Regions from separate parts of the Priestia flexa genome, predicted to be linked through region 1. Evidence: riboswitches for the same ligand, from Rfam matches in the RefSeq annotation. Region 1 holds a riboswitch; the other holds the start of a gene.

The links. Region 1 has a riboswitch for FMN ahead of LZP85_RS14500 (ECF transporter S component). Riboswitches for the same ligand answer to the same signal wherever they lie in the genome.
Region 2: linked by a shared signal. The riboswitch ahead of ribE (riboflavin synthase) and the one ahead of LZP85_RS14500 (ECF transporter S component) in region 1 are both predicted to bind FMN.

Annotation. Positions count from the first base shown of each region.
Region 1 is NZ_CP090431.1:2,820,478-2,823,899, reverse strand. Features, by position in the region: gene serA (phosphoglycerate dehydrogenase) at 1-716, opposite strand, end outside; FMN riboswitch at 1,093-1,231, shown strand; gene LZP85_RS14500 (ECF transporter S component) at 1,379-1,954, shown strand; gene LZP85_RS14495 (ferredoxin) at 2,003-2,251, opposite strand; gene LZP85_RS14490 (YpbB family protein) at 2,510-3,422, shown strand, end outside.
Region 2 is NZ_CP090431.1:1,015,667-1,019,088, forward strand. Features, by position in the region: gene LZP85_RS05115 (aldo/keto reductase) at 1-560, opposite strand, end outside; gene LZP85_RS05120 (hypothetical protein) at 760-1,305, shown strand; gene LZP85_RS05125 (hypothetical protein) at 1,377-1,787, shown strand; FMN riboswitch at 1,881-2,028, shown strand; gene ribE (riboflavin synthase) at 2,245-2,901, shown strand; gene LZP85_RS05135 (bifunctional 3,4-dihydroxy-2-butanone-4-phosphate synthase/GTP cyclohydrolase II) at 2,918-3,422, shown strand, end outside.

The sequences.
Region 1 (3,422 bases):
GCAAGTGCTTCTTCATCAATAATACCGCCTCGTGCACAATTTAGTAAGTAAACGCCTTTCTTTGTTTTGGCTAACGTCTCGCGATTCAATAAACCTTTTGTATCTTTCGTTAATGGCGTATGAACAGTAATAATATCAGCTACTGCTAATAAATCATCTAACGATAAGAGGTCAACTCCTAGTTTTTCTGCACGAGATGTTGTTAAAAATGGATCATATACATGTACCGTCATGTTAAAGGCTTTCGCACGTTTTGCAAGTTCAGAGCCGATACGACCAAAACCAACAATTCCCAAATGCTTGCGATTGAGTTCCGTACCAACAAAAGCTGATCGGTTCCATTCGCGAGACTTAACGGAAATGTTCCCTTGAGGGATATGGCGAACTAAGCTAGCCATCATGGCAAAAGTATGCTCAGCTGTAGAAATAGTGTTTCCATTTGGGGCATTAATGACAACAACGCCTCGTTTAGTTGATGCTTCAATATCAATGTTATCGACACCTACACCTGCACGAGCAACAATCTTTAAATTCTTCATTTTGTCTAACAAGTCTTCTGTCACAGTCGTTGCGCTTCGAACAAGCAGTGCATCGTATGTATGCAATAAATCTTCAACTTCCGTTACTTTTTTTCTTGTTAAATTAACATTTGATGCTTCTAATAATGGAGCAAGACCTTCATTGCTAATTGAATCAGCTACTAACACTTCATACATGTATTAACATCTCCCTTTCACAACTCAAATATCTGATAATTTATCACGTTAAAAAAATTCTGTCAATTGGATTGTAGAAAAGTTCACAATTGGTAACGTTTTCATTTTTAATTTTTTGCTTAATATTCGGATTTTTAGTGAAAAACTTGGTATTTTAGCGGGTTTATTTTTGTGAAAATATTTTTAATACGTACTTTTTGGAGTTTTATATGTAAGAAAGTACGGTGAAAGAATACCTGACAATCTTTCGTTATTGCGCTGTTTTTTCATCATGAAAAAATAATGACTAAAAGAAATCGGAATTGTAGTATTTTTTGTATCAAATGATTTACTTTTAATTCAAGGTATCATATAATGTGAACATCATTAAATATTGATCTATCTTCGGGGCAGGGTGTAATTCCCGACCGGCGGTGATAAACAAATTGTTTTAAGCCCGCGAGCTCTTTAAATGTGGAGCAGGATTTGGTGTGATTCCAAAGCCGACAGTAAAGTCTGGATGGGAGAAGGTGGAGGTTCAAACGTTCAAAAACAAATGTGTTGAACGTTTATTGAATGTGCCTGCATTTTCCCTCAACAAATTTGTTGAGGTTTTTTTATGGAGTGCATGTGCAATGAACCTTTCTTCTTGGAAGAATGGATCGCAAGAAGGAGAGAGGAAAATGGAACATAGCAAGAAAACACAAAAGCTTGTTATTCTAGGGATGCTAAGCGGTTTGTCTTATGTATTAATGATGCTTAACTTCCCAATACCAGGTATACCACCGTTTTTAAAAATTGATTTTAGTGAGGTACCGGCGCTGCTTGCTGCATTAATCTTTGGTCCTGTAGCAGGTCTTATTGTCGAAGGAATTAAAAATTTGCTGCACTATCTCATTCAAGGAAGTGCAACAGGCGTCCCTGTAGGCCAATTAGCAAATTTTGTAGCAGGGCTATTGTTTATCTTACCGGTTTCTCTTATGTTTCATAAATTTAAAAATACAAAAGGTATTACAACAGGTTTAGTAGTTGGAACAGTAGTGATGTCAGTTGGCATGGCGTTTTTAAATTACTATGTATTCTTACCTGCATATACGCTTTTCTTACAGTCACCGGCGCTGTCAAGTGAGGAAACACGTCAGCTAGTCGTAACGGGCATTCTGCCATTTAACATGATTAAAGGAATTATTACTGGCTTAATTTTCGTTGTTTTATTTAATAAAATGAAATATTGGATTACAAAGCGAGTCGCTGTTTAAATAGAAAAAAGACCTGTACATGGAGATGTACAGGTCTTTTATTGTTTTTTATTCAAATTTGTTAGAGTCGCCGTCAAACTTCTCATCTGCTACGCGGATTGAATCTGTTGGGCAACCTTCAAATGCATCCATCATATCATCTTCTAATTCGTCAGGAACTTCCACAATCCCTTGGTTATCATCTAATGTTACGAATGCAATTCCTTCATCATCGTAATCGTAAATATCTGGCGCTGCTGCTCCACATGCTCCACATGCAATACATGTATCTTTGTCAACAATTGTATATTTTGGCATAACAAGACCTCCTGTAAAGTGTTCGAAAATTTCGTGTTATATAATCTCTTTTCAACATAAGCGTGAAATTTCTCTTTACCCATTGTAAGACGATTTTTAAAACTTTTCAATAGAAAAGTCATTGATAATGCTTATCAGACAAGGGTTTGTCATGACTTATAGTGCCACTTTTTTCGTTCATCTCAATTCGTGCAATGACAAAAAGGTGCTTTCTGTTAAAGTTTTGGTAAAATGAAAAGAGAAAGGAAGTTGACGATTGTGAACTATATTCAAACCGTTATGCTATATAGTATGCAACAACTAAAAGGTGAACGAACAGTTTACGGGATTTATCATATAGTAGCTGGGAAAAAATCAGCGCAAACAATTCAAGACGGTAAAATCTTTGGCTTGTCTTTTTTATTTCAATCATTTAGTTACTTGAAAAAAGAAACATTTTCTCTATACGTAAAAGAGCTTACTTCTCATCAATTCATTAAAGAAGTGGACCATCAAAAATATATGCTAACAAGCAAGGGTGAAGAGGCACTTCACCAACAATTACGTGAATGGCCTCTGCCAGCTAAGCTTAGCGGTTGGCAATTTGCGAGTAGCACACAATTATTTTTATCGAGACTGACCTTGTTCATTCAAACAATCTCTAATCTACAGTATTTTCAAAAGGGATTTTTGCCAATCACCCAAGATCCTGAGACCATTCAATGGGTGAAAGCTTATTTATTTTCTCAGTCGTATTCAAGAGAAGAGTTGGCCAAACGCTTGTTTAATGAATTAAAATGTATTTTAACGAAATGTTCTTCTCAAAACGCTGATGTGTTTGTTCAACATCTGAGTGGATATAAGCGAATTGGTTTAACCAAAAGTCAGCTTGCTGAATATTATAAGATGAACGAACACTACGTTCATTTATTAATGATCAGCGTCGTTCATCAAATCATTGAGCAAATTAGCGAATGTCGAAGTGAATTTCCAGTTCTTCAACAATTTATACAGGACGTACATATGACTGTGCCACTAACAGCTTCAACAGTTAAAACGTATGAGTGGTTACAAAAAGGAAAATCATTAAAAGAAGTAGCTCGAATTAGACGGTTAAAAGAGAGCACAATTGAAGATCATATTGCTGAATTGGCACTGTTTCTTCCTAACTTTACTATTGATGATTATGTAA
Region 2 (3,422 bases), 1.8 Mb from region 1:
TAAGTAGGGGAGACTTCAATTTGATTCGTAATAAGTGAAAAAGGTAAGAACGATTGAAGTAAATCAAACTGTGAACGTTTAAAGTTCGAGACCCCAAAGTAGCGTACTTTTCCTTCTTCTTTAAGCTGAATAAACGCATCTGCTACTTCTTGTGGATCCATAAAAGGATCTGGACGGTGGATGAGTAAAACATCTACATAGTCCGTATTTAAATTCTTTAATGACTGGTTGGCGCTGTTGATGATATGTTCTTTGCTCGTATCATAAAAATTAATTTTACGCTCTGGATATTTATCAGACGTTAGCTTAATGCCACATTTTGTAACAAGCTGCATAGACTCGCGTAAAGAAGGCTTTTGCGCTAACGCTTGCCCAAATAACTTTTCACAGCTGTAGTTACCATAAATATCCGCATGGTCAAATGTAGTAATACCTCGATCTAAGCATTGTTCAATTAGAGTTTGCGTATCATTTGTTGATAAGTTCCAATCGGCTAAACGCCATAACCCATGAATAATTCTTGAAAACTTTAAATCTTCCGCTAGCTTTATGTACTGCATACCTTCACCCTTTTCAAAAGAACTAGATAGTAAATTCGCTTTGATTATAACAGATAGATAAAGCGATTACATCTTTAAAGATTCGTCATTTTTACTTTGCCTCTACATATAGTTTAGTACAAGCTGCTTTTCTGAGCGATAAGACATGTTGTCATAAAGAATAAAAAATAGTGAGTTCCAAGAAAATGAGGTGGAGAACTTGAGTAAATGGAAGCTGACGCTACAAGTAGCTGCTACCTATATCGGTACGGTAGTGGGGGCTGGGTTTGCAACGGGTAAAGAAATTGTTCAATTTTTTACTCAGTATGGCTCAATTGGTTTATTCGGAATTTTAATTAGCGGTTTGTTCTTTATTTGGTTAGGGTCAAAAATGATGCTTATTGCACAATCGATTGATGCAACGTCTTATCAAACGTTAAATACGCATCTATTCGGTACATTTATGGGGAAGCTGATTAATGGATTTACCATTATTATTTTGTTTGGAGTCACATCCGTTATGCTAGCGAGTACGGGAGCAATTGCAGCCGAACAGTTTGGACTTTGGCCACAGGTGGGTATGCTTCTTACAATTGGTTTAGCATACATATCAGTGTCCAAAGGAATTAATGGGCTACTATTTGTTAATTCACTTGTAGTGCCAATGATGCTTGCTTTTTCAATTTTAATCTTTATTCCACACGCTCCTGATTTTTCATTTTTACAAGTGTCAACGGTTCATTTTCAAGGGATTGGAACTGGCTGATTAGTCCTTTTTTGTATGTGGCTCTTAATTTAGCATTAGCACAAGCCGTCCTTGTTCCTTTAGGAAGCGAAGTGAAAGATAGAAAAGTCATTAAAAACGGTGCGGTTTTAGGAGGCATTGGTTTAACATTTATGATGGTGGCAACGCATTTAGCTCTTTCAAACTTGCCGTATGCATACCATTTAGATATTCCAATGAGTGAAGTAGTAAAACATATTGGCCTTTTCGTTAATTGGCTCTTTTTACTAGTAGTTTTTGGAGAGATTTTCACCACACTAATTGGAAATGTATTTGGAATTGCTAGACAGATTCAATCCATATTGCCAATCTCAAATCAGCGAGCTTTTGCCTTTATCTTTGCGCTATGTTTTCTAGTTGCACAGGTTGGGTATGGAGAGTTGTTGAAGGTGCTGTATCCGATTTTCGGCTATATTGGATTAGCACTTTTAGTTATGCTCTGTATCAAAAAAGAAAAAAGTTAACTCTGTAAGTTAAGTGAAAATGTGTTAAAAAGTGTGACAACTGTTTAAAGCTTTGCTATAATAAGGTCAAATTCGACAGATATTGTCGACATAAATATCCTTCGGGGTCGGGTGTAAGTCCCAACCGGCGGTGATAAGGCAATGCCTTTAAGCCCGTGACCCGTTTTCGTATTTTTCGATAACGGTGGATCTAGTTAAAATCTAGAGCCGACAGTAAAAGTCTGGATGGGAGAAGGATCAGGAGCACAGTGGATGTGTAGCGATTACATAGGCGTAATGGCTTTTTTCGAAAACCGTTATATCCAACTGCTTATTTAGTATATCGCAAAGTGAGATGGCTATTAAGTGCTATCTTGTTTGTGGATGCTTTGTATACACTGATTCTAAAAACAACCCCCTTGGACACTTGTTTAAGGGGGCTTTTTGCGTACATTGTATGGGGAAAGAAGGTGAAAGAATGTTTACAGGAATTATTGAAGAAATTGGTCAAGTGAAACAAATTAACAAAGGAAAAGAAGCAATTGTATTAACTATTGAAGCACGTGTTGTCCTACAGGATGTGTCTCTAGGAGACAGTATTGCAGTTAATGGTGTGTGTCTGACAGTGACTTCATTTTCAACTAATCGATTTACCGTTGACGTGATGCCTGAAACGATCAAAGCGAGTACGCTCCAATTATTGACCGTGGGCTCAAAGGTTAATTTAGAGCGTGCGATGAGCGCAAATGGACGGTTTGGTGGTCATTTTGTGAGTGGGCATGTTGATGGTATCGGTACAATTGTGAATAAAGAGCGAAGAGGCAATGCTGTATATTATGAAATTAAGGTAGACCCTAGCCTTCGTCATTATATGATGTTAAAGGGCTCTGTTACTGTTGATGGGACAAGCTTAACGATATTTAATGTTACAGATCATTCTTTTACAATTTCTTTAATTCCGCATACTGCCAAAGAAACAATTATTGGAAGAAAAGAACGAGGAGATGTTGTTAACATTGAATGTGATATGTTAGCCAAATATATTAAAGAAATGATGATGAAACCTTCATCTGCTCCTGCACCGAAATCTTCCAATATGCAAAGTTTACTCGAAAAGCACGGGTTTACAAATTAAAAGAGAGGTGAGAAAAATGTTTCACACAGTAGAAGAAGCGATTGATGATTTAAAAAAAGGTAAAGTGGTTATTGTTTGTGATGATGAAGACCGCGAAAACGAAGGGGATTTTATTTCACTAGCTGAAACGACTACTCCCGAAGTCGTTAACTTCATGGCAACGCATGGTCGAGGTTTGATTTGTACACCAATTACAGAAGAAGTTGCTGCTAAATTAGAGCTTAATCCTATGGTAACAACCAATACGGATATGCATGGTACAGCTTTTACTGTTAGTGTTGATCATGTATCAACAACAACGGGAATTAGTGCTCATGAGCGTTCGGCAACCATTCAAGCATTAATTGATGATAAAGCTAAAGCTACAGACTTTCGTAGACCGGGTCACGTATTTCCTTTAATTGCGAAAAAAGGAGGAGTATTACGACGTGCAGGTCATACAGAAGCTGCCGTTGACTTAGCACTTCTTGCTGGAGGTAAGCCAGCGGGTGTTATTTGTGAAATCATGAAAGAAGATGGAA